One region of the Burkholderia cenocepacia genome, then DNA from elsewhere that is predicted to be linked to it. Evidence: predicted binding sites of a transcription regulator. Region 1 holds the regulator's gene; the other holds the start of a gene.
The links. Region 1 encodes FliA, which starts transcription of late flagellar genes. Its sites were predicted from a motif close to CTAAAGTTTNNNNNNNNNNNGCCGNTA; they were not measured.

Region 1 (9,926 bases):
TCGCGCAGCCGAGGTTCACGAGGCGGCCTTCGGCCAGCAGGATCACGCGCTTGCCGTCCGGGAAGATGATGTGGTCGACCTGCGGCTTGATGTTTTCCCACTGGTACTGGCGCGTCGACGCAACGTCGATTTCCGAGTCGAAGTGACCGATGTTGCAGACGATCGCGTTGTGGCGCATCGCCTTCATGTGATCGTGGTTGATCACGTGGTAGTTGCCGGTCGCCGTCACGAAGATGTCGGCCTTGTCGGCCGCGTATTCCATCGTCACGACGCGGTAGCCTTCCATCGCCGCCTGCAGCGCGCAGATCGGATCGATTTCGGTGACCCACACGGTCGCGCCCAGGCCGCGCAGCGACTGCGCGCAGCCCTTGCCCACGTCGCCGTAGCCCGCGACGACCGCGACCTTGCCCGCGATCATCACGTCGGTCGCGCGCTTGATGCCGTCGACGAGCGATTCACGGCAGCCGTACAGGTTGTCGAACTTCGACTTCGTGACCGAATCGTTCACGTTGAACGCCGGGAACGGCAGGCGGCCGTCCTTTTCCATCTGGTACAGGCGGTGCACGCCGGTCGTGGTCTCTTCGGTCACGCCCTTGATGTGCGCGAGGCGCTTCGAGTACCAGTTCGCGTCGACGTCGAGGTGCGCCGCGATCGACTTGTACAGCGCGACTTCTTCCTCGTTGGTCGGCTTCGCGATCACCGAACGGTCCTTCTCGGCCTTCGAGCCGAGGATCAGCAGCAGCGTTGCGTCGCCGCCGTCGTCCAGGATCATGTTCGCGAATTCGCCGTTCGGCCATTCGAAGATGCGGTGCGAGAACTCCCAGTACTCGTCGAGCGATTCGCCCTTGAACGCGAACACCGGCGTGCCGGCTTCGACGATCGCGGCGGCCGCGTGATCCTGGGTCGAGAAGATGTTGCACGATGCCCAGCGAACGTCCGCGCCGAGCGCCTTCAGCGTCTCGATCAGCACGCCCGTCTGGATCGTCATGTGCAGCGAACCGGCGATGCGCGCGCCCTTCAGCGGCTGCTGTGCCTTGTATTCGTCGCGGATCTGCACGAGGCCCGGCATTTCGGTCTCGGCGATGTTGAGTTCCTTGCGGCCCCAGCCGGCCAGCGCCATGTCGGCGACGACGTAATCGTGGGAAGCCTTGGAATCGATAATGGCGTTCATCACGCCCTCCTTTCTAAAAAGTTTCTAGATTGGTGACGTGAGCGCCGTTCAGGAAGCGGGGCCGGCGCGAAAAAATCGCCGCACGGCTGCTTGGTGAAGCTCTCCGAGCCTGGCGGACACGGATGGTCCGTCGCAACGCTCCTCGGAAAACGGAGGGGATTGTAGCAAATCGGCGCGCGAAATGCGCAAGGACGACGCGTAGGCGCGCGACGCGCGCGGCGCCGGCGCGCGCGGCCGTCGGCAAAGGGTCGGGACTTCTTCGGGTCAGGACTCCGCGCCGACCCACGCCTGCTCGCGCAGCCGCGCGCGCAGGCGTGCGACGGCCTGACTGTGCAGCTGGCACACGCGCGATTCGCTCACTTCGAGCACCGCGCCGATCTCGCGCAGATTCAGACCCCGTTCGTAGTACAGCGACATCAGCAGCTTCTCGCGCTCCGGCAGCCGCTCGATCGCCTCGACGAGCGCCTCGCGCAGGTGGTCGTCGAGCAGCGCCGACAACGGATCGGCGTGATCGACGCGATAGCGGTCGAGGAACGGCTCGTCATCGGCCGCGCGGTCGAAATCCTCGTAATAGATGAGCTGGCTGCCGTGCAGGTCCTGCAGCATCCCCTGGTATTCGTCGAGCGGCATGTTCAGGTGCTGCGCGATCTCGGTCTCGCTCGCCGAGCGGCCGAGGTGCTGCTCGACCTGGTGCACCGCGTGCTCGACCTCGCGCGACGTCTTGCGCAGGCTGCGCGGCAGCCAGTCGTTGCTGCGCAGCTCGTCGAGCATCGCGCCGCGGATGCGCTGCGTCGCGTAGGTCTCGAACTGCGCGCCCTGGTCTTCCTTGTAGCGGCCGGCCGCGTCCATCAGGCCGATCATGCCGGCCTGGATCAGGTCGTCGAGATCGACGCTCGCCGGCATCTTCGCGACGAGCTGCAGCCCGAGGCGGCGCACGAGCGGCGCGTATTGCGCGAGCACGTCGGCCTGGGACATCTTTCCTTGAGCGTTGTACATCGTGGCTCTCTCCTTCGGGTGGCGCTCACGCGGCGTGTGCCGCGCCCGCCTCATACGACGGCTTGCCGCCGGCGTGGACTGCGCGGCCCGCACCCGAACGCGGGCGCATCGGCCAGTACAACAGGTCGGCGGCAATCTGCCGGTAATCGCGCGCGGCGGGCGACGACGGGAACGCGTCGACCACCGCATGCATCAGTTCGCGGGCGTGCTCGACGAGCGGATCGGCGCTCACGCAGCCCGCATCGGCGATCGATACGGTCAGGTAGCGGCTCGCGACGCCCGCGAGGTTGTCGAAGGCCGTCTTCGCGTCCGCGTGGCTGCCGACCTGATTGGTCAGCACGCGGAACTGCGCGAACGCGTGCGCGAAATGCAGCCGCTTCATGCACGCGTACGCCTCGGTGATCGCCTGCGCGGCGACCCGCGTGACGACCAGCACGTCGTGCGCTTCGCGCGCGAGCGCCGAGAACGACCCGTCGGCGCCGAGCTGCGCGTCGACGAGGACGATGTCGGCCGGGCCGTCGATGAAGTCGCTCAGTTGCGCGTCGCTGTAGCCGGCGCGCGCGAGCCGCGCGGCGCCGCACAGGCCGAAGCCGGCCGCCACCCGCGTGCGTTCGCCGTCGCGCAGCCACGCGCCGGCGAGCGTCGCGCTGGCCGAATGCACGTCGGCGCGCTCGTCGACGACGAGCACGTCCTTGCCGAGCGACGCGAGCGCCGCCGCGAGATTCACCACGGTGGACGTGCAGCCGACGCCCGCCGGCCCACCCGTCACCGCGACGATGCGCGACGCGCGCCCGGCGAGCAGGCGCCGCAGCCCTTCGGCCTGATCGATGATCCGTTTATCCAAATCGCACCTCGTGCAGCTCGGCGGTGGAACGTGCGGTCAGTGCGGAAAGCAGCGTCGGCATGTCCTCGTCTTGCGGCACGAAGGGCGAGCCGTCGCGCGGCACACAGAACGCGCTCTTCAGCAGGAATTTGGTCGACGCGACGTACAGGTTCTCCGGCACCTTCTGGCCGGTCGACACGTAGTGGACCGGCAGCTTGTAGCGGATCACCGTGTCGAGCACGCCGCCGAGGTGGGTCGCCTCGTCGAGCTTCGTGAGGATGCAGCCGGCCAGGTCAGGATGCTCGCCCGCGCTGCGGTATGCCTGCACGACTTCGTTCAGCGTGTCGCCGTGGCTCGTCGCGTTGAGCAGCAGCAGGCGCTGCACCGGCGCGTTCGCGCCGTGCAGCATCGCGATCTGGTCGGACACCGCGCGGTCGCGCTGGCTCATGCCGATCGTGTCGATCAGCACGATGTGCTTGTTGCGCAGCTCGGACAGCGCGAGCGCGAGATCGCCCGCATCCTTCACCGCATGCACCGGCACGCCGAGGATCTTGCCGAAGATGCGCAGTTGCTCGTGGCCGCCGATCCGGTAGCTGTCGGTGGTCAGCAGCGCGACCTTGCTCGCGCCGAAGCGCATCACGCAGCGCGCGGCCAGCTTCGCGGTGGTGGTCGTCTTGCCGACGCCCGTCGGCCCCATCAGCGCGAACACGCCGCCGCGCTCCATCAGCGCGTCCTCGCTGTCGAGCACCGGCAGGTTCGACGCGAGCACCGACTGCGCCCATTCGGCGGCCTGCTCGAAGGTCTGCGCGTCGTCGCCGGACGGCAGGTTGTCGACCAGCATCCGCACCAGTTGCGCGGAGAAGCCGGCCGCGAACAGATGCTTCGTCAGCGCGCCGTGAACGGCGCTGCGACGCTGGCGGTCGTGCCACATCAGGCTGTCGAACTGCTCTTGCATCATCCCGCGCAGCTCGCCCAGCTCCTGCATCACGGTGTCGTTGACGATCCGCTCGATGCGCGACTTCACCGCGTCGGCCACCGCGGCGGCCGCGTCGGACGACAGGCGCGTGCGTTCGGCCGTCTTGGCGGCGTACGCGGCGCCCGTGTCGGGGGCGCGCCGCGCGGCGGCCGGCGCGCCGGCGGGCGGCATCCGGCGTTCTGCGTCGCGCACGATGTCGCGTGCCCAGTCGGGCGGCGTCGCGCTGGCTGCGGGCTGCGGCGCACTCGCCTGCGGCTCGGCAGGCGCCTGCGCTCGGGCGATCAGCGCGTCGCGCTGCTGCGTGAGGCGCTTCGCGTGCTCGACCAGCCACGGTGCGGGTTCGGAAGTGGCGGCCGGCGATCCGGCGGCCGGTGCTGCGATCGACGGCGCTGCCGCCGCGGGCGCATCGGCCTCGATCGACGAACGATGCGCATCCGCCTCTTGCGCGTCGGCGCTCGCGCCGAACACGGACGAGAACACGTCCGGCAGCCCGCCTTCGCCCGCCGCATACGGATTGACGGCCGGGCGCGGTGCGATGCCGGGGCGCGACACGATGCCCGGCACGGCGGCGGCCGGCACGGATTCCGGCACGCGCGACGGGGCGAGGCGCGGACGCGCGGCCGGCGGCGCCACCGCGGCGAGATCCGAATCGGCGAGTGCAACGATTTCGACACTGCCGTCATCGAGCGTGCGGTTCGACAGCACGACCGCGTCGGCGCCGAGCGCCTCGCGCACGAGACGAAGTGCGTCGCGGCTCGTTGCGCCGGTGAATTTGCGAATGTTCAAGCGGAACCCCCGATGACGTTAACGACTTTGATCGTGCGTGTGTCCGGCACTTCGGCATACGACAGCACTTTCAATTGCGGCAGGCTGCGGCGCAGGAAGCGCGCGAGCATCGCGCGCAGCGCGTGCTGCACCAGCAGCACCGGCGGCAGCCCGAGATTCTGTTGACGCAGCATCGCTTGCTGCGTGCCGGTCAGAAGGTTGTGCGCGAGGCCGGGCTCGAGGCCCGGGTTCGCGCCGGTGGCGAGTGCCTGCGACAGCACGCGCTCCAGGTTCGCGTCGAGGCCCATCACCTGCATTTCGCCGTTGCCCGGATACCACTGCTGCGTGATCGCGCGGCCGAGCGAGAGCCGCACCGCGGCCGTGATCTCGAACGCGTCGCCGCGGCCCGCATGCTCGGACACGGCCTCGAGGATCGTGCGCATGTCGCGGATCGGCACGCCTTCCTCGAGCAGGTTCTGCAGCACTTTCTGCAGCGTGGTGAGCGAGATCGTCTTCGGCACGAGGTCCTCGACGAGCGACGGCGCGTCCTTGCCGGTGCGCTCGACGAGCGCCTGCACTTCCTGGCGGCCGAGCAGCTCGGCCGCGTGCTGGACGACGAGATGGTTCAGGTGCGTCGCGACCACCGTGCTCGCGTCGACCACCGTGTAGCCGTACACCTGCGCCTGCTCGCGCAGCGCGACGTCGATCCACACGGCCGGCAGCCCGAACGCGGGGTCCTGCGTGACGGCGCCCGGCAGCGCGGCCGTCACCTGGCCCGGGTTGATCGCGAGCCACTGGCCCGGGAACACTTCGCCCGCGCCGATCTCGACGCCCTTCAGCGCGATCCGGTACGCGTTCGGCCGCAGTTCGAGGTTGTCGCGGATATGGATCACCGGCGGCAGGAAGCCGATTTCCTGCGCGAATTTCTTGCGGATGCTCTTGATGCGCTTGAGCAGCTCGCCGTCGCTGTTCTTGTCGACCAGCGGGATCAGCCGGTAGCCGACTTCGAGGCCGAGCGGGTCGATCAGCTGCACGTCGTCCCAGGTCGCTTCGTGGCTGTCGGCCGGCAGCACCGCGGGCGGTGCGATGTCGGTCACGTCGCCGGCCGCCTTGCGCGCCGCCGCACGCTTGGTCTGGGTGCGCGCCAGCCAGATCGCGCCGCCGCCGAGCGCGAGGAACGCGAAGTGCGGCATCCCCGGGATCAGCCCCATCAGCACGATGATCGCGCCGGTGATGTTCAGCACGCGCGGGTTCGTGAACAGCTGGCCGGTGATCTGCGTACCGATGTCCTCGTCGGTCGCGACGCGCGACACGATCACGCCGGCCGCGGTCGAGATCACGAGCGACGGGATCTGCGCGACGAGGCCGTCGCCGATCGTCAGCAGCGTGTAGTTGGTGCCGGCCGCGGCGAAGCTCATGTCGTGCTGCACCATCCCGACGATCAGCCCGCCGATCACGTTGATCGCCATGATGATCAGGCCGGCGATCGCGTCGCCGCGCACGAACTTCGACGCGCCGTCCATCGACCCGTAGAACTCGGCTTCCTGCGACACGGCGAGGCGGCGCTTGCGGGCCTGTTCCTCGTTGATGAGGCCGGCGTTCAGATCGGCGTCGATCGCCATCTGCTTGCCGGGCATCGCGTCGAGCGTGAAGCGCGCGGACACTTCGGCGATCCGCCCCGCCCCCTTCGTGATCACCATGAAGTTGATGATCATCAGGATCACGAACACGACGATGCCGACCGCGAAGTTGCCGCCCACGAGGAAGTGGCCGAACGCCTCGATCACCTGCCCGGCCGCGTCGGGCCCGGTGTGGCCTTCGAGCAGCACGACGCGGGTCGACGCGACGTTCAGCGACAGGCGCAGGAGCGTCGAGAACAGCAGCACGCTCGGGAACGCCGCGAAATCGAGCGGCTTCATCGTGTACATGCTGACGAGCAGCACCATCACGGACAGCGCGATGTTGAACGTGAACAGCAGATCCAGCAGCATCGGCGGCAGCGGCAGGATCATCATCCCCAGGATCATGCAGATGAGGATCGGGCCCGCGAGCGCGCGCAGGTTCGTGCCTGCCAGCACGTTCGGGCGCTTCGCGAACAGGCCGGTGGTCGGGGTGCTCATGCTGCGTTCCCTTGCTTGCCGAGGGTGTCTTCGGCTTCTTCACGCTCGTCGTCGGCGGCGACCGACGTGCCCTTGTCGAGTTCGGCCGGCACGTCGAGATCGACCGGCATCGCCGGGAACGCGCCGCCTTCCGAACGGAAGCGCTTGAGCTGGTAGACCCACGCGAGCACTTCCGCGACCGCCGAGTACAGCGAACCGGGGATCTCGCGCTCGAGTTCGACGTTGTGATATAGCGCACGCGCGAGCGGCGGCGCTTCGAGCAGCGGCACGTTGTGCTCGGCCGCGAGCTCGCGGATGCGCGCGGCGACGAGGTTCACGCCCTTCGCGACGACCTTCGGCGCACGCATCTCGCCATCCGTGTATTGCAGCGCGACCGCGAAGTGCGTCGGGTTCGTGACGACCACGTCGGCCTTCGGCACGGCCGCCATCATCCGGCGGCGGGCGATCGCGCGCTGCTGCTGGCGAATCCGCCCCTTCACGTGCGGATCGCCTTCGTTCTCGCGATGCTCGCGCTTCACTTCTTCCTTCGTCATGCGCAGCTTCTTGTTGTACTGCCAGAGTTGGTAAGGCACGTCGAGCCCGGCGACGACCAGCATCCCGGCGACCGTCGTGCCGCAGCACACGGCGACCAGATGCAGCGCATCGGGCAGCGCGACGCCGAGCGGCTGGGTCGCGAGGCCGAGCAGTTCGTCCTTGCTGCGCCAGATCGCGATGCCGCCGATCCCGCCGACGACCAGCGTCTTCGCGATCGACATCCCGAGCTGGATCGGCCCCTGGATCGAGAAGATCCGGCCGAGGCCCGAGATCGGGTTCAGGCGGTCGAACTTCAGCTCGAACGTCTTTTGCGAAATCAGCCAGCCGCCGAGCGCCATCGGCGCGAGCAGCGCGGCGACGCCGGTCAGCGCAAGAAGCGGCAGCAACGCGGCGAAGCCTTCGAGGCTCGCGCTGCCGGCCGCCGACAGCATCCGGCGGGTGTCGAACGCGGTCGCGCGATCGAACGTGAACGCGCCGCGCAGCATCGCCTGCAGATGCCCACCCGACGGGCCCGCGAGCAGCCATGCGCCGTAGAACCCCGCCGCGAGCAGTGCGAACGAAGCCAGTTCGCGCGAACGCGCGACCTGCCCCTCCTCGCGCGCCTTCTCGCGGCGCCTGGGAGTGGCGGCTTCGGTCTTGTCGAGATCGCTCTCGTCTGCCACGGGGCCTCCAGTCGGGTACGGCGGAATGCCGCTTTCCAGTGACACCGATTATTCATGGAGGCGTCAAATGCCGATCGGTCGAGCAAAGCCGGGAAAGGGGGTATTTCGGAGAATCGGGCGAGCCGCCGCGAACGCGGCCGGAGCGGGGGCGGAACGCCGCGCGGCGCGGCGGGAAAACGGGCCGGCCGGCGCGTCGGCGAAGCGGCGGCCGCCAGCGGAACGGCGTCGGCGCGATGCGGGGGAACGGTGCACCAACGGCCGGGAAAGGCGGGAAATCGGCCCCGACGCAACGATGTCGTGCGTCGGGACGAAACGGCCGGCTGACGGCCTTGGGCGGCCCGACCGACCGAAGCGGCCTCGGGCCTGTTCACGCCGACAACGGGCTTGCGCTGGCCCTAGCCGGCCGCCGCCCGCTGCAGCGCGCCGAGATCGAGCTTCTTCATCGTCATCACCTGCGCCATCACGCGCTCGGCGCGGGCCGGGTCGCCGGTCATCAGCTCGGCCATCTGCACGGGCACGACCTGCCACGACACGCCGAAGCGGTCGCGCAGCCAGCCGCATTGCTGCGCGCGCTCGTCGCCGCCTTCGGACAGGCGCGCCCAGTAATGGTCGATCTCGGCCTGGTCGCGGCAGTTGACGACGAACGACACGGCCGGCGTCATCTGGAACACGGGACCGCCGTTCAGCGCGACGAACGCCTGCCCGTCGAGCTCGAACGCCACCGTCATCACCGCGCCCTCGGCGTTGCCGGACGCGTGCGCGCCGGCCTTGCCGTAGCGCGCGACGTGCACGATGCGCGCGTTGTCGAACACCGATACGTAGAAACCGGCCGCCGCCTCGGCGTCGCGGTCGAACCACAGGAACGGCGTGATGCGCTGGATACGCGGGTTCATGGCGCTGTCTCCTCGATGTCGTGCCGGCACCGGTGCCGGTGCCGGTCTTACATCGTAGACGCTATGCCGGCGCGTGACAGCGCGCCGGTCCGTAGCCTCGCGCCCGCCGAGAGCGAAAAAAAGGGGGCGATCGCTCGCCCCTCGTTCCCGGCCGCGTGCCGCGTCAGAACGCGACGAACGGCTGCGGGCCGCCGCTCGCGGTCTTGTCCATCCCGAAGTAGATCGTCTTGCCGTAGAAGTGCGGCATGCCGATGTCGAGCCAGCTGGACGAGCCGAACGGGCCCGCGATGTCGTTGAACGCGAACGTGGACGAGTTCGAGAACAGCGCATCGGCGTTGGCGACCGGCATCGACACGGTACCCGACGCGCCGTTCTGGCCGCTCAGCGTGGCCGAATAGGTGGTCGTCGCCGATGGGCAGTAGAACTCCGTATTCCTCGAACAGACCGTCTGCGCCGAATCGTTGAAGAAATACGCGTTGGAGCCGGTATCGAAGAACGCGGTCACGCTGCGCCCCTGGAACGTCGCGCTGACGTCGCCGGTCGTGGTCGACGTCATCACCGTCTTGCCGCTCAGGTTCGGCAGGCCGAACGTCAGCGTGCCGGTCGCGCTTGCCTGCCCGTTGTCGGAGATGGCCGGCATCTGCACGCTCACCCCGTCGTTGTTCGCGAACCGATGCACCGGGTTCGCCACCTGCTGCGCCAGCGGCACGAGCGCGACCGTGCAGCGCGCGTTGTCGCCGTTCGGGCACGCGTAGTAGTTGTTGCTCGTCGACGTCGACGTGGCGCAGGTCGTGCCGCAGTCGTACGGCGCCGGCCCGATGCCGAGGATCCCGTTCGCGCCGAGCGCGCCGGTCGAGTTGGCCGACGCGCCGCCGTTCGTGCATGAACTCGGTACGTTGGCCGTGCCGAGGTCGCCGATGATCTGCACGGGCAGCGAGCTCGCCTGCTCGGTGCCGATCGACAGGTCGACGGTGCGCACCGAGCCC
Region 2 (9,926 bases), 1.3 Mb from region 1:
ATCGCGAGCGTGTCGATGTGGCTCGTGTGGTTCGAGAAATAGATCTTCTGCGTCGGGGACGGCGGCGCCTGATGCCAGACCGGATACGCGCCGGCGACGAGCCGCACGATGGACAGCAGGAAGTCGCGCTGCCAGACGTTGAGGATGTTCATCGGCGTGTGGCCTCCTGCGTGCATGCCCGGCCCGCTGCGCATGCGCGGCGGGCGGAACCCCGGAATGCCGGCGCGGCAGGATGCGCGCCGGACGGCTCTGGTTTAAATTTTTTCAAATTCGTGGCTGCCTGTCGCAGGTCCGCGATAATCGGACGATTCGCCGTCGCACGCTGTCGCGTCGCGGCGAATGCGCCGGTCGGCGGCGTGATAATCGGCTGTTGCACGAGTGCCCGCCTGCAGTTCGAATGGATCTCGCTGCGATCGGGCCAGCGGATTATCGCGAGTTTCGCCGAAAAACGCCAGATTGGCGCCGCGCGGGCGGACCGGCCCGCAGGCTTGACGCATCGAGGCCGCTCGGCGACGATGAGGGCCGTTCAATCCAGGTCGACGCAGGCCGTTTCGCCGCCCGGGGCATGGCGGCGGGAAACGTATCCGACCGTGCCGCACGAATAAAATGAATACGAAACGATGAGCCTCTACGCACTCAAACCCAAATTCCAGAATCGTCTGCGCCCATTCGCGGATTCGCTCGCCGAACGCGGCGTCACGGCCAACCAGGTCACGCTGTTCGCGGCAGGAGGCTCGATCGTCGTCGGCGCGCTCGCCGGGCTCGGCGTGTTCGCCCGCGCGCTGTTCCTGCTGATCCCGCTGTGGCTGTTCGCGCGGATGGCGCTCAACGCGATCGACGGGATGCTCGCGCGCGAGCACGGGCAGAAGAGCACGCTCGGCGCCTACCTGAACGAGCTGGGCGACATCGTGTCGGACGTCGCGCTCGTGCTGCCGTTCCTCGCCATTCCCGCGTTCGCTCCGGCGGACGTCTGGCTGTTCGCGCTGACGGCGGTGATCGTCGAATGCGCGGGGCTGATCGGCTCGCTCGTCGGCGCGACGCGCCGCTACGACGGCCCGTTCGGCAAGAGCGACCGGGCGCTGGCCCTCGGCGCGTTCGCACTGTGGATCGGCTTCGGTTTGCCGGTCGGCAGCGTCGCCGCCTGGCTGTGGCGGCTGCTGATCGTGCTGTCGATCGTGACGGTGGTGCGGCGCGTCCGGGCCGGGATCACCGAAGCGGGCGGCTGACGGGCCGGGCGCCGGAGGGCGGCGCCACACGATACGTATAACGAAACGAGAGAGATCGCATGAGCGCACGCACGGCCCGCGAGGCCGACTTCATCACGCACGACGGCGAAACGCTGTTCTATCGTCACTGGCCCGCGACGGGCGCACGCTGCCGCGGCGCCATCGTGCTGCTGCATCGCGGGCACGAACACTCGGCGCGCGTCGCGCACCTCGTCGACGAGCTCGACCTGCCGGATTTCGCGTTTTTCGCGTGGGACGCACGCGGCCACGGCCGCTCGCCGGGCGCGCGCGGCTACAGCCCGAGCGCGGCCGCATCGGTGCGCGACCTGCAGACCTTCGTCGAGCATATCCGCGACACGCACGGCATCGCGATCGAGGAGATGGCGGTAGTCGGCCAGAGCGTCGGCGCGGTGCTCGCGGCGACCTGGGTGCACGACTACGCGCCGCCGATCCGCGCGCTCGTGGTCGCGTCGCCGGCATTCCACATCAAGCTCTACGTGCCGTTCGCGCGGCCGGGGCTGCGGTTGATGCACAAGCTGCGCGGACTGTTCTATGTGAACAGCTACGTAAAGCCGAAATTCCTCACGCACGATCCCGAGCGGATCGCGAGCTACGCGTCCGATCCGCTGATCACGCGGCCGATCGCGGTCAACATGCTGCTCGACCTGCACGATACCGCGCAGCGCATCGTCGCCGACGCGGCCGCGATCACCGTGCCGACGCTGTTGCTGATCTCGGGCGCCGACTGGGTCGTGCATCGCGGCCCGCAGGACCGTTTCTTCGAGCGGCTCGGCGCGGCGCGCAAGGAGCGCATCGTGCTGCCGGGCTTCTATCACGACACGCTCGGCGAGCGCGACCGCGCGCAGGCGCTCGCGCCGCTGCGTGCATTCGTGCTGCGCGAGTTCGATGCGCCGAGCCCGCGCGTGTCGCTCGCCGATGCCGACCGGCTCGGCGCTTTCCATGACGAATACGCGGCGCTCTCCCGGCCGCCGGCGAACGTGTTCGCACGGGCGTACTGGGCGCTCACGCGCGCCGGCCTGAAAGCCGGCGGCGCGCTGTCGGACGGCATCGCGCTCGGGTTGCGGCTCGGCTTCGATTCGGGCTCGACGCTCGACTACGTGTACCGCAACCGCGCGCAGGGGCGGCTGGGCATCGGCGCGCTGATCGACCGCACGTATCTCGATTCGCCGGGCTGGGTCGGCATCCGCCAGCGCAAGGTGCATCTGCAGGAGCTGATCGGCGCGGCGATCGGCCGGCTGCGCGGGAACGGCACGCCGGTGCGGATCGTCGACATCGCCGCCGGCCACGGGCGCTACGTGCTCGATGCGATCGCGCTGGCCGCCGAGCGCGATGGCGCGGCGCCCGACGACATCACGCTGCGCGACTACAGCCCACCGAACGTCGAGGCCGGGCGCGTGCTGATCGCGCAGCGCGGCCTCGAGCCGATCGCGCGCTTCGAGCGCGGCGACGCGTTCGACGAGACGTCGCTCGCGACGCTCGAGCCGCGGCCGACGCTGGCGATCGTGTCGGGCCTGTACGAGCTGTTCGGCGAGAACGCGCTGATCGAGCGCTCGCTGCGCGGGCTCGCGCAGGCCGTGCCGCCGGGCGGCTATCTGGTCTATACGGGGCAGCCGTGGCATCCGCAGCTCGAATTCATCGCGCGTGCGCTGAACAATCATCGCGGCGAGTCGACCTGGGTGATGCGTCGCCGTTCGCAGGCCGAAATGGACGAGCTCGTCGCGCGGGCGGGGTTCCGCAAGCTCGACCAGCGGATCGACGAGATGGGCATCTTCACGGTGAGCCTCGCGCAGCGGGTCGACGCGTCATGAGCGTGCTGGGCGGCGGCGCGGGCGCGGAGGCGAGTGACGGGCTGGCCGAACCGGCGGCCGGCGCGCGCGACGCGTCGTTCGTGCTGCGCTTCGGCTGGCTCGCGGCGATGGGCGCCGTGTTCTTCTCGACGTACGGCTTCGCGAACTGGCTCGCCGCGCGCCGCGCCGCGGTGCCGACCTTCGCGTTCGGCTGGGAGCATGCGATCCCGTTCGTGCCGTGGACGATCGTGCCGTACTGGTCGATCGACCTGCTGTATGCGCTGTCGTTCTTCTTCTCGACACGCCGCGACGATCTGCTCGATCACGTGAAGCGGCTGCTGACCGTGCAGTTGGTGTCGGTTGCGTGCTTCATCGCGTGGCCGTTGCGCTTCGGCTTCGAGCGGCCCGACGCGGGCGGCATGGCCGGTGCGCTGTTCACGCTGCTGATGGGCTTCGACAAGCCGTTCAACCAGGCGCCGTCGCTGCATATCGGGTTGCTCGTCGTGCTGTGGGCCGTCTATGCAAGGCATCTGCGCGGCACGTTCGTGCGCGTCGTGCTGCATCTGTGGTTCGCGGCGATCGGCGTGTCGGTGCTGACGACTTACCAGCATCACGCGATCGACGTGCCGACCGGGGCGGCCGTCGGCTGTCTCGCGCTATTCCTGTTTCCGCTGCGCGATGCCGCGGGCCGGCTGCCGGGCGCCGATGCGTCGCCGTCCGCGGCCGCTCGCGCGCTCGCGCGCCGCTATGCGTTCGGCGCCGCGCTGGTCGCACTCGTGGCGCTGGCGTGCGTGCCGCGCGCGCCGGGCTGGGCGCTGGCGGCTGGGTGGGTCGCACTGGCGCTCGCCTGCGTTGCGTGGGCCTATCGGCGCGGCGCGCCCGGCGCGTTCCAGAAGGATGCGCACGGGCGGTTTCCGGTCTTCGTCGGCTGGCTGCTCGCGCCGACGATCGCCGGCGCATTCGTCAATTCGCGGCTGTGGACGCGCCGGCAGCCCGCGCCGGTGCGGATCGACGAGCGCGTGTCGATCGGCCGGACGCCGACGACGCGCGACATCCGGCGCCACGGCTTCACCGCGCTGGTCGACCTGACCGCCGAGATGCCGCGTTGGGCGGCGGCCGGCGCATCGCTCGCGTATGCGTCGGTGCCTCAGCTCGATCTCGTCGCACCGACGGCGGTGCAGCTCGCGCAGGCCGTCGCGGCGCTCGAACGCCTGCACGGCGAAGGGCGCGACGTGCTGGTCTGCTGTGCGCTCGGCTACGGGCGCAGCGTGCTGTGCGCGGCCGCGTGGGTCGCCGCGCGGCGCGGGTTGACCGATGCGCGCGACGCGCTGGCCGCGGTGCGCGCGGTCCGGCCACGCGCGGTATGGTCGGATGAAAGCGTGGCCGTGCTGCAGCAGTGGATCGATCGCCGGCGCGACGCGGGGCAGCGGTGATGCGCGATCCGTCCGCTCCGTTCAGGATTGCCGCCGCACGCGGCGCGCTCGATGCGGGCGCATGGGCGCTCGCGGCAGCGCTGGTCGCGGCTGGCGCAGGCGGGTGGCTCGCGGCGGGCGGGGCGGCGCCGACGCTTGCCCGCGCGCTGCTGGCCGTCGTCAGCACGGGGTCGGGGATCGCGGCGCTGTGGTACGCGGTGCGCATCGCGATCGATCGGCGGCTGTTTGCCACGCTCGCGCGGGCGGTGGACGGCGACGGGGCGGTCGACGGTCCGCTCGCGGCGCTCGACCGCGCGCTCGCCGACCTGGGCTGGATCGATGCGGCGAAGGTCGGGCGCACGCTCGACGCGCGCGTGCGCGGCGCGGTCGGGCTGTGCCGGGCCGCCGTGCTCGTGGCGATCGTGCAGTGGCTCGTCGTCGGGATCGCGGTCGCGGTGTCGCACATCGGGTAGCGCCGGCGCAAGCCGGCTATCGGCGGGAACAGCCCGGCCGGCGCGCGTCAGCCGTCATGCGTGCGCGGTGCGCCGCGATCGCTTGGCTTCGTACATCGCCTGGTCCGCATGCTCGATCAGCGCGTTCATGTCGGTGCCGTCGTCCGGCAGCATCGCGATGCCGACGCTGACGCCGAGCCGCAGCGCATGCCCGTCGAATTCGAACGGCTCGCCGACCTGCCGCGCGAGCCGCATGCTTTGCACCCGGGCATCGTCGCGGGTGCCGAGGTTCGGCAGGATCACCGCGAATTCGTCGCCGCCGATGCGCGCGACCGTGTCCGAACGCCGCACCGCGGCCTGCATCCGCGTGGCGACCTCGCGCAGCGCGGCGTCGCCCGCGCGGTGGCCGAACCCGTCGTTGATCGGCTTCAGGCCGTCCATGTCGATGTTGAGAATGCCGAGCCGGCCGCTCGCGCGCAGCGCCGTGTGCATCGACTGGCGCAGGCGGTCGTAGAACAGCGCGCGGTTCGGCAGGCCCGTGAGCGCGTCGTGCGTCGCGCGCAGGTACAGCTCGTTCGCTTCGTTGCGCGCCGCGTGGAACATCGCGGCGGCGATCAGGTCCGCCATCAGCCGCAGCGTGCCGGCGTCGGCCGGTGAGAAACCGTCGACGTTCGGCGACATCACCTTCAGCACGCCGACCGTCGTGTCGGCGTGCGTGAGCGGCATCACGAGCATCGAGCGCAGGCCGACCCGGCGGCATGCATCGCGATCGACGCGCGGGTCGGTTTCCGAATCGATACAGTGCAGCAACTCGCCCTGCTGCACGCACAGGCCCGACAGGCTGCCCGAGCGCCGCAACCGCAGGCCGAGCATCCCGGCGGCCGTGCCCGACGCGGCGCGGTACACCATGTCGTCGCCTTCGGCGAATTCGACCGCGGCGGCGCTCGCGCCGGTGAGCTGCGGCATCTGTTCGGTCACGTAGGCCATCACGCTGCCGAGATCGAGGCCGAGTTTCGCGATTTCGGCTTGCGCGGCGATGATGCGCAACAACGTGTCGGGGGATGGCGTGGCGGCGTCGGCGATTTGATTCAAGTCAGTTTTCCGTGAAAAAGTGCATCGCTCGGCGCGCGCTTGCGGTAGCATACGCGCCGCTCGCGGCAGCGCGTGCCGGGTGGTTCGCAACGCAACGGTGCCGGTGCCCGGCCAGCCGTACCGCGCCGGCAGTATGCCGTTCCAGCCATCCGGCGGCAACGGCGCAATTCTTGCCATTCACTCTTCCTGCGCGGCATTTCCGACCGAATTGAGATTTTTTCGCTTCTCAGTCGCGAATCACGGTGAGTTTTGTTCTATTTTTGAGATAGTGTGACAAATGGGCGGCCGCCGGTGCCAGGCGTCCTCCAGCGCGACGAACTGATCATTGAATGGTCCGCCGCGTCGTTCCGATAAATGCAATCAGGCCATAAATGAGGGGAAGCAGAGGGGATGTGCACTCACGGGCATAGCTGCTTTGCGCGCGTCGGTTTCGACGCGCAGGATGACCGGACGATCGTGACGAAGCGGAGCGGCGCATGAAGCCGGCCGTGTCGCTGTTCGTCCTGGCTGCCGCGATGACCGGCGCTTTCCACACGGCCGCGCTGTCGGCCGCGCCGCTGCCGGCGGTGCCGGCCGCCGCTTCGACGGCCGCTGCCGATCACGCAGCGGTGCCGGATGCCGCGCCAGCGGCGGTGCTCGCGACCGCTCCGGCCACGCCGGCGGCGGCCAGCGCGCCGGCCGCCGGTCTGCCGGCGACGACCGTGCGCATGCCGTTCGCGTCGCTCGGCGCGTTCGATCCGCTGCGCCTGCGCGGCGCCGACGACGCACGCACGATCAACGCCGGCGTGCGGCTCGACCGCGTGATCACGGGCGCGCGCTTGCGCCTGACCTACGCGTATTCGCCGTCGCTGGTCTTTCCGCTGTCGCACCTGAAGGTGTCGGTGAACGGCGAGGTGATCGCGACCGTCCCGTTCGATGCCGCGCGTGCGGGCCGCACGGTGACGCAAGAGATTCCGATCGATCCGCGCTACTTTTCGGATTTCAACCAGATCGGCCTGCGCCTGATCGCGCACTACACGCTCGACCATTGCGAGGACCCGACGAATTCGGCGTTGTGGGCCGACGTGAGCCCGACGAGCGAACTGATCCTCGACGAATCGCCGGTGCGCCTGCCGAACGATCTCGCGCTGCTGCCCGCGCCGTTCTTCGACCGGCGCGACAACGGCCGCCTGCGGCTGCCGTTCGTGCTGCCCGCGACGCCCGATTCGGCCACCCTGCGCAGCGCGGGCGTGCTCGCGTCGTGGTTCGGCGCGCTGGCCGACTACCGGCATGCGCGCTTCCCGGTATCAACCGCGCTGCCGGCCGACGACCAGGCCGTCGTGGTCGGCACGGCCGCGACGCTGCCGGCCGGTCTCGCGCTGCCGCCAATCAACGGCCCGCTGCTCGCGGTCGCGGACAACCCGTCCGCCCCGGGCCGCAAGCTGCTGGTCGTCACGGGCCGCACGGCGGCCGAGGTCGACGACGCGGTCGCGACGCTCGTGCTCGGCCGCGCGGCGCTGTCAGGGCAGGCGGCGACGGTCGCGCACGTCGATCTGGGCGCGCCGCGCAAGCCGTACGACGCGCCGCGCTGGCTGCCGGTGAACCGGCCGATCGCGTTCCGCGAACTCGTGAACGATCCGCGTCAGCTGGAGGTGCGCGGCACGACGCCCGACGCGATCCGGCTGAACCTGCGCGTGCCGGCCGATCTGCATTCATGGAACGGCGCGGGCGTGCCGATCACGCTGCGCTACCGCTACACGGCGCCGACCGTGCAGGACAATTCGACGCTCGCGGTCGAGATCAACGATCAGCTCGTGAAGTCGTACCGGCTCGGGCCGGCCCATGCCGAAGATGCGCACGGCCGCATGCAGCTGCCGCTGCTGGCGGTGCCGGAAGGGCGCGTGACGAGCGACGTCGACATTCCCGCGTTCCGCGTCGGCAGCGGCAACCAGCTGCAGTTCCGCTTCACGCTCGATTCGCAGAAGACGGGCCTGTGTTCGAGCACGGCCACCGAGCCGCAACGGGCGGCGATCGATCCCGATTCGACGATCGACTTCTCGCACTTCGTCCATTACGCGCAATTGCCGAACCTCGCGTTCTTCGCGAACAGCGGCTTCCCGTTCACGCGCTTCGCCGACCTGTCGCAGACGGCCGTCGTGCTGCCCGACCGGCCGTCGCCGCAGGAACTCGAGGCCTACCTGACGATGCTCGGCCACATGGGCGAATGGACCGGTTTCCCGGCGCTGCGCGTGCAGGTGGCGCGACCCGGCGACGTCGCCGCGCTGTCGGGGCACAAGGATCTGCTCGTGATCGACGGCTCGCCGGCGTCGCCGCTGCTCGCGCAATGGCGCGCGGCGCTGCCGCTCGCGATCGGCGAGCAGGGCGGCGCGGGCGCCGGTGGCGCGACGCGCGTCGCATTCACGGTGAAGGAGCGCTGGCGCAACGGCGTGGGCCTCGCCGACGGCGGCGCGCATATCGAACAGACGGGCCCGCTCGCGGCGCTCGCCGGGTTCGAGCTGCCCGGTAGCCGCGGCCGCAGCGTCGTCGCGCTGACGGCGACCGACCAGCCGCGCCTCGGCGATCTACTCGACGTGTTCGAGAGCGGCGGGCTCGTGTCGCAGTTGCAGGGCGACCTCGCGCTGGTCCGGCCGGGGCAGGTCGACAGCCTGCGGGTCGGCGAGCCTTACGTGGTCGGCTTCGTGCCGTGGTATGCGCGCGTGTGGACGGAGGCGGCGCGGCATCCGGTGCTGCTCGGCGCGGTCGGCGTCGTCGCAGGGCTGCTGCTCGCGCTCGGCGTGTTCAGCGTGCTGCAGCGAATCGCCGCGCGTCGCCGGGGGATGTAACGGATGGCGCGGGCAATGACGAAGCGACGGGCAACGCAGCCGGCGCGACGTGTTGGCGCGACGCTCGCGCTGGCGGTCGCGGTGACGTGCGCGGCGGCCGGCATGGCCACGCGCACGCACGCGGCGGCGGCCGGTGCAGCCGATGCGGCGAGCACGGGATGCAGCGCGGCGTGGCCGCGCTGGGACGCGTTCAAGCGTGATTTCATCTCGGCCGACGGCCGCGTGATCGACGTCGGCTCGGCCGATTCGCGCACGGTATCGGAGGGGCAGGCGTATGGACTTTTCTTCGCGCTGGTCGCGAACGACCGGCGCATGTTCGACACGATCCTCGCATGGACCGAGAACAACCTCGCGCAGGGCGACCTGAGCGCGCACCTGCCGGCGTGGCTGTGGGGCCGCGCGCCCGACGGCGCGTGGCGCGTGCTCGACGCGAACCCGGCGTCGGACGCCGACCTGTGGATCGCGTATGCGCTCGTCGAGGCCGGGCGGCTGTGGCACGAGCGCAGCTATACGGCGCGCGGCGCGCTGCTCGCGAAGCGCGTGCTCGACGCCGAGACGGCGACCGTGCCGGGCCTCGGCCTCACGCTGCTGCCGGGCCCCACCGGGTTCAAGCTGGCCAACGGCCAATGGCGCGTGAATCCGAGCTATTCGCCGCCGCAGGTGATTCGCGCGCTCGGCGCACGACTGCCCGACGACCGTCGCTGGGCCGCGCTGGCGTCCAGCACCGCTCGCGTGCTGCTCGACACCGCGCCGAAGGGCTTTTCGCCCGACTGGGCGCTGTATCGCGCGGGCAACGGTTTCGGGCCCGATCCGCAGACCCATGCGGAAAGCGCGTACAACGCGATCCGCGTGTATCTGTGGGCCGGCATGCTCGACCACGCCGATCCGCTCGCCGCGCCGCTGCTCGCGAAGTTCGCGCCGTTCGCCGACCATGTCGCCGCGCACGGTGCGCCGCCGGAGAAGGTCGATACGACGACGGGCGTCGCGGGGCCGAACGACGGCAACGGCGGCTTCTCCGCGGCCGCCGTGCCGTTTCTCGACGCGCGTGGCCAGCACGCGCTCGCGGATGCCCAGGCGGCCCGCGTCGATACGCTCGCGCGCCAGTCGGCGCCCG

Region 2: a site for FliA is predicted at 6,317-6,343, ahead of bcsB (cellulose biosynthesis cyclic di-GMP-binding regulatory protein BcsB). Genes of this name have one in related genera too.

What each region holds. Positions count from the first base shown of each region.
Region 1 covers NZ_CP060039.1:733,890-743,815, reverse strand. The annotation lists gene ahcY (adenosylhomocysteinase) at 1-1,171, opposite strand, end outside; S-adenosyl-L-homocysteine riboswitch at 1,204-1,321, opposite strand; gene SY91_RS03440 (RNA polymerase sigma factor FliA) at 1,436-2,167, opposite strand; gene SY91_RS03435 (flagellar biosynthesis protein FlhG) at 2,193-3,011, opposite strand; gene flhF (flagellar biosynthesis protein FlhF) at 3,004-4,752, opposite strand; gene flhA (flagellar biosynthesis protein FlhA) at 4,749-6,851, opposite strand; gene flhB (flagellar biosynthesis protein FlhB) at 6,848-8,047, opposite strand; gene SY91_RS03415 (VOC family protein) at 8,443-8,940, opposite strand; gene SY91_RS03410 (DUF3443 family protein) at 9,104-9,926, opposite strand, start outside.
Region 2 covers NZ_CP060039.1:2,016,885-2,026,810, forward strand. The annotation lists gene SY91_RS09580 (lysophospholipid acyltransferase family protein) at 1-152, opposite strand, end outside; gene SY91_RS34990 (hypothetical protein) at 255-497, opposite strand; gene SY91_RS09590 (CDP-alcohol phosphatidyltransferase family protein) at 621-1,226, shown strand; gene SY91_RS09595 (bifunctional alpha/beta hydrolase/class I SAM-dependent methyltransferase) at 1,286-3,055, shown strand; gene SY91_RS09600 (phosphatase PAP2/dual specificity phosphatase family protein) at 3,052-4,467, shown strand; gene SY91_RS09605 (hypothetical protein) at 4,467-4,919, shown strand; gene SY91_RS09610 (sensor domain-containing diguanylate cyclase) at 4,974-6,167, opposite strand; gene bcsB (cellulose biosynthesis cyclic di-GMP-binding regulatory protein BcsB) at 6,467-8,812, shown strand; gene bcsZ (cellulose synthase complex periplasmic endoglucanase BcsZ) at 8,816-9,926, shown strand, end outside.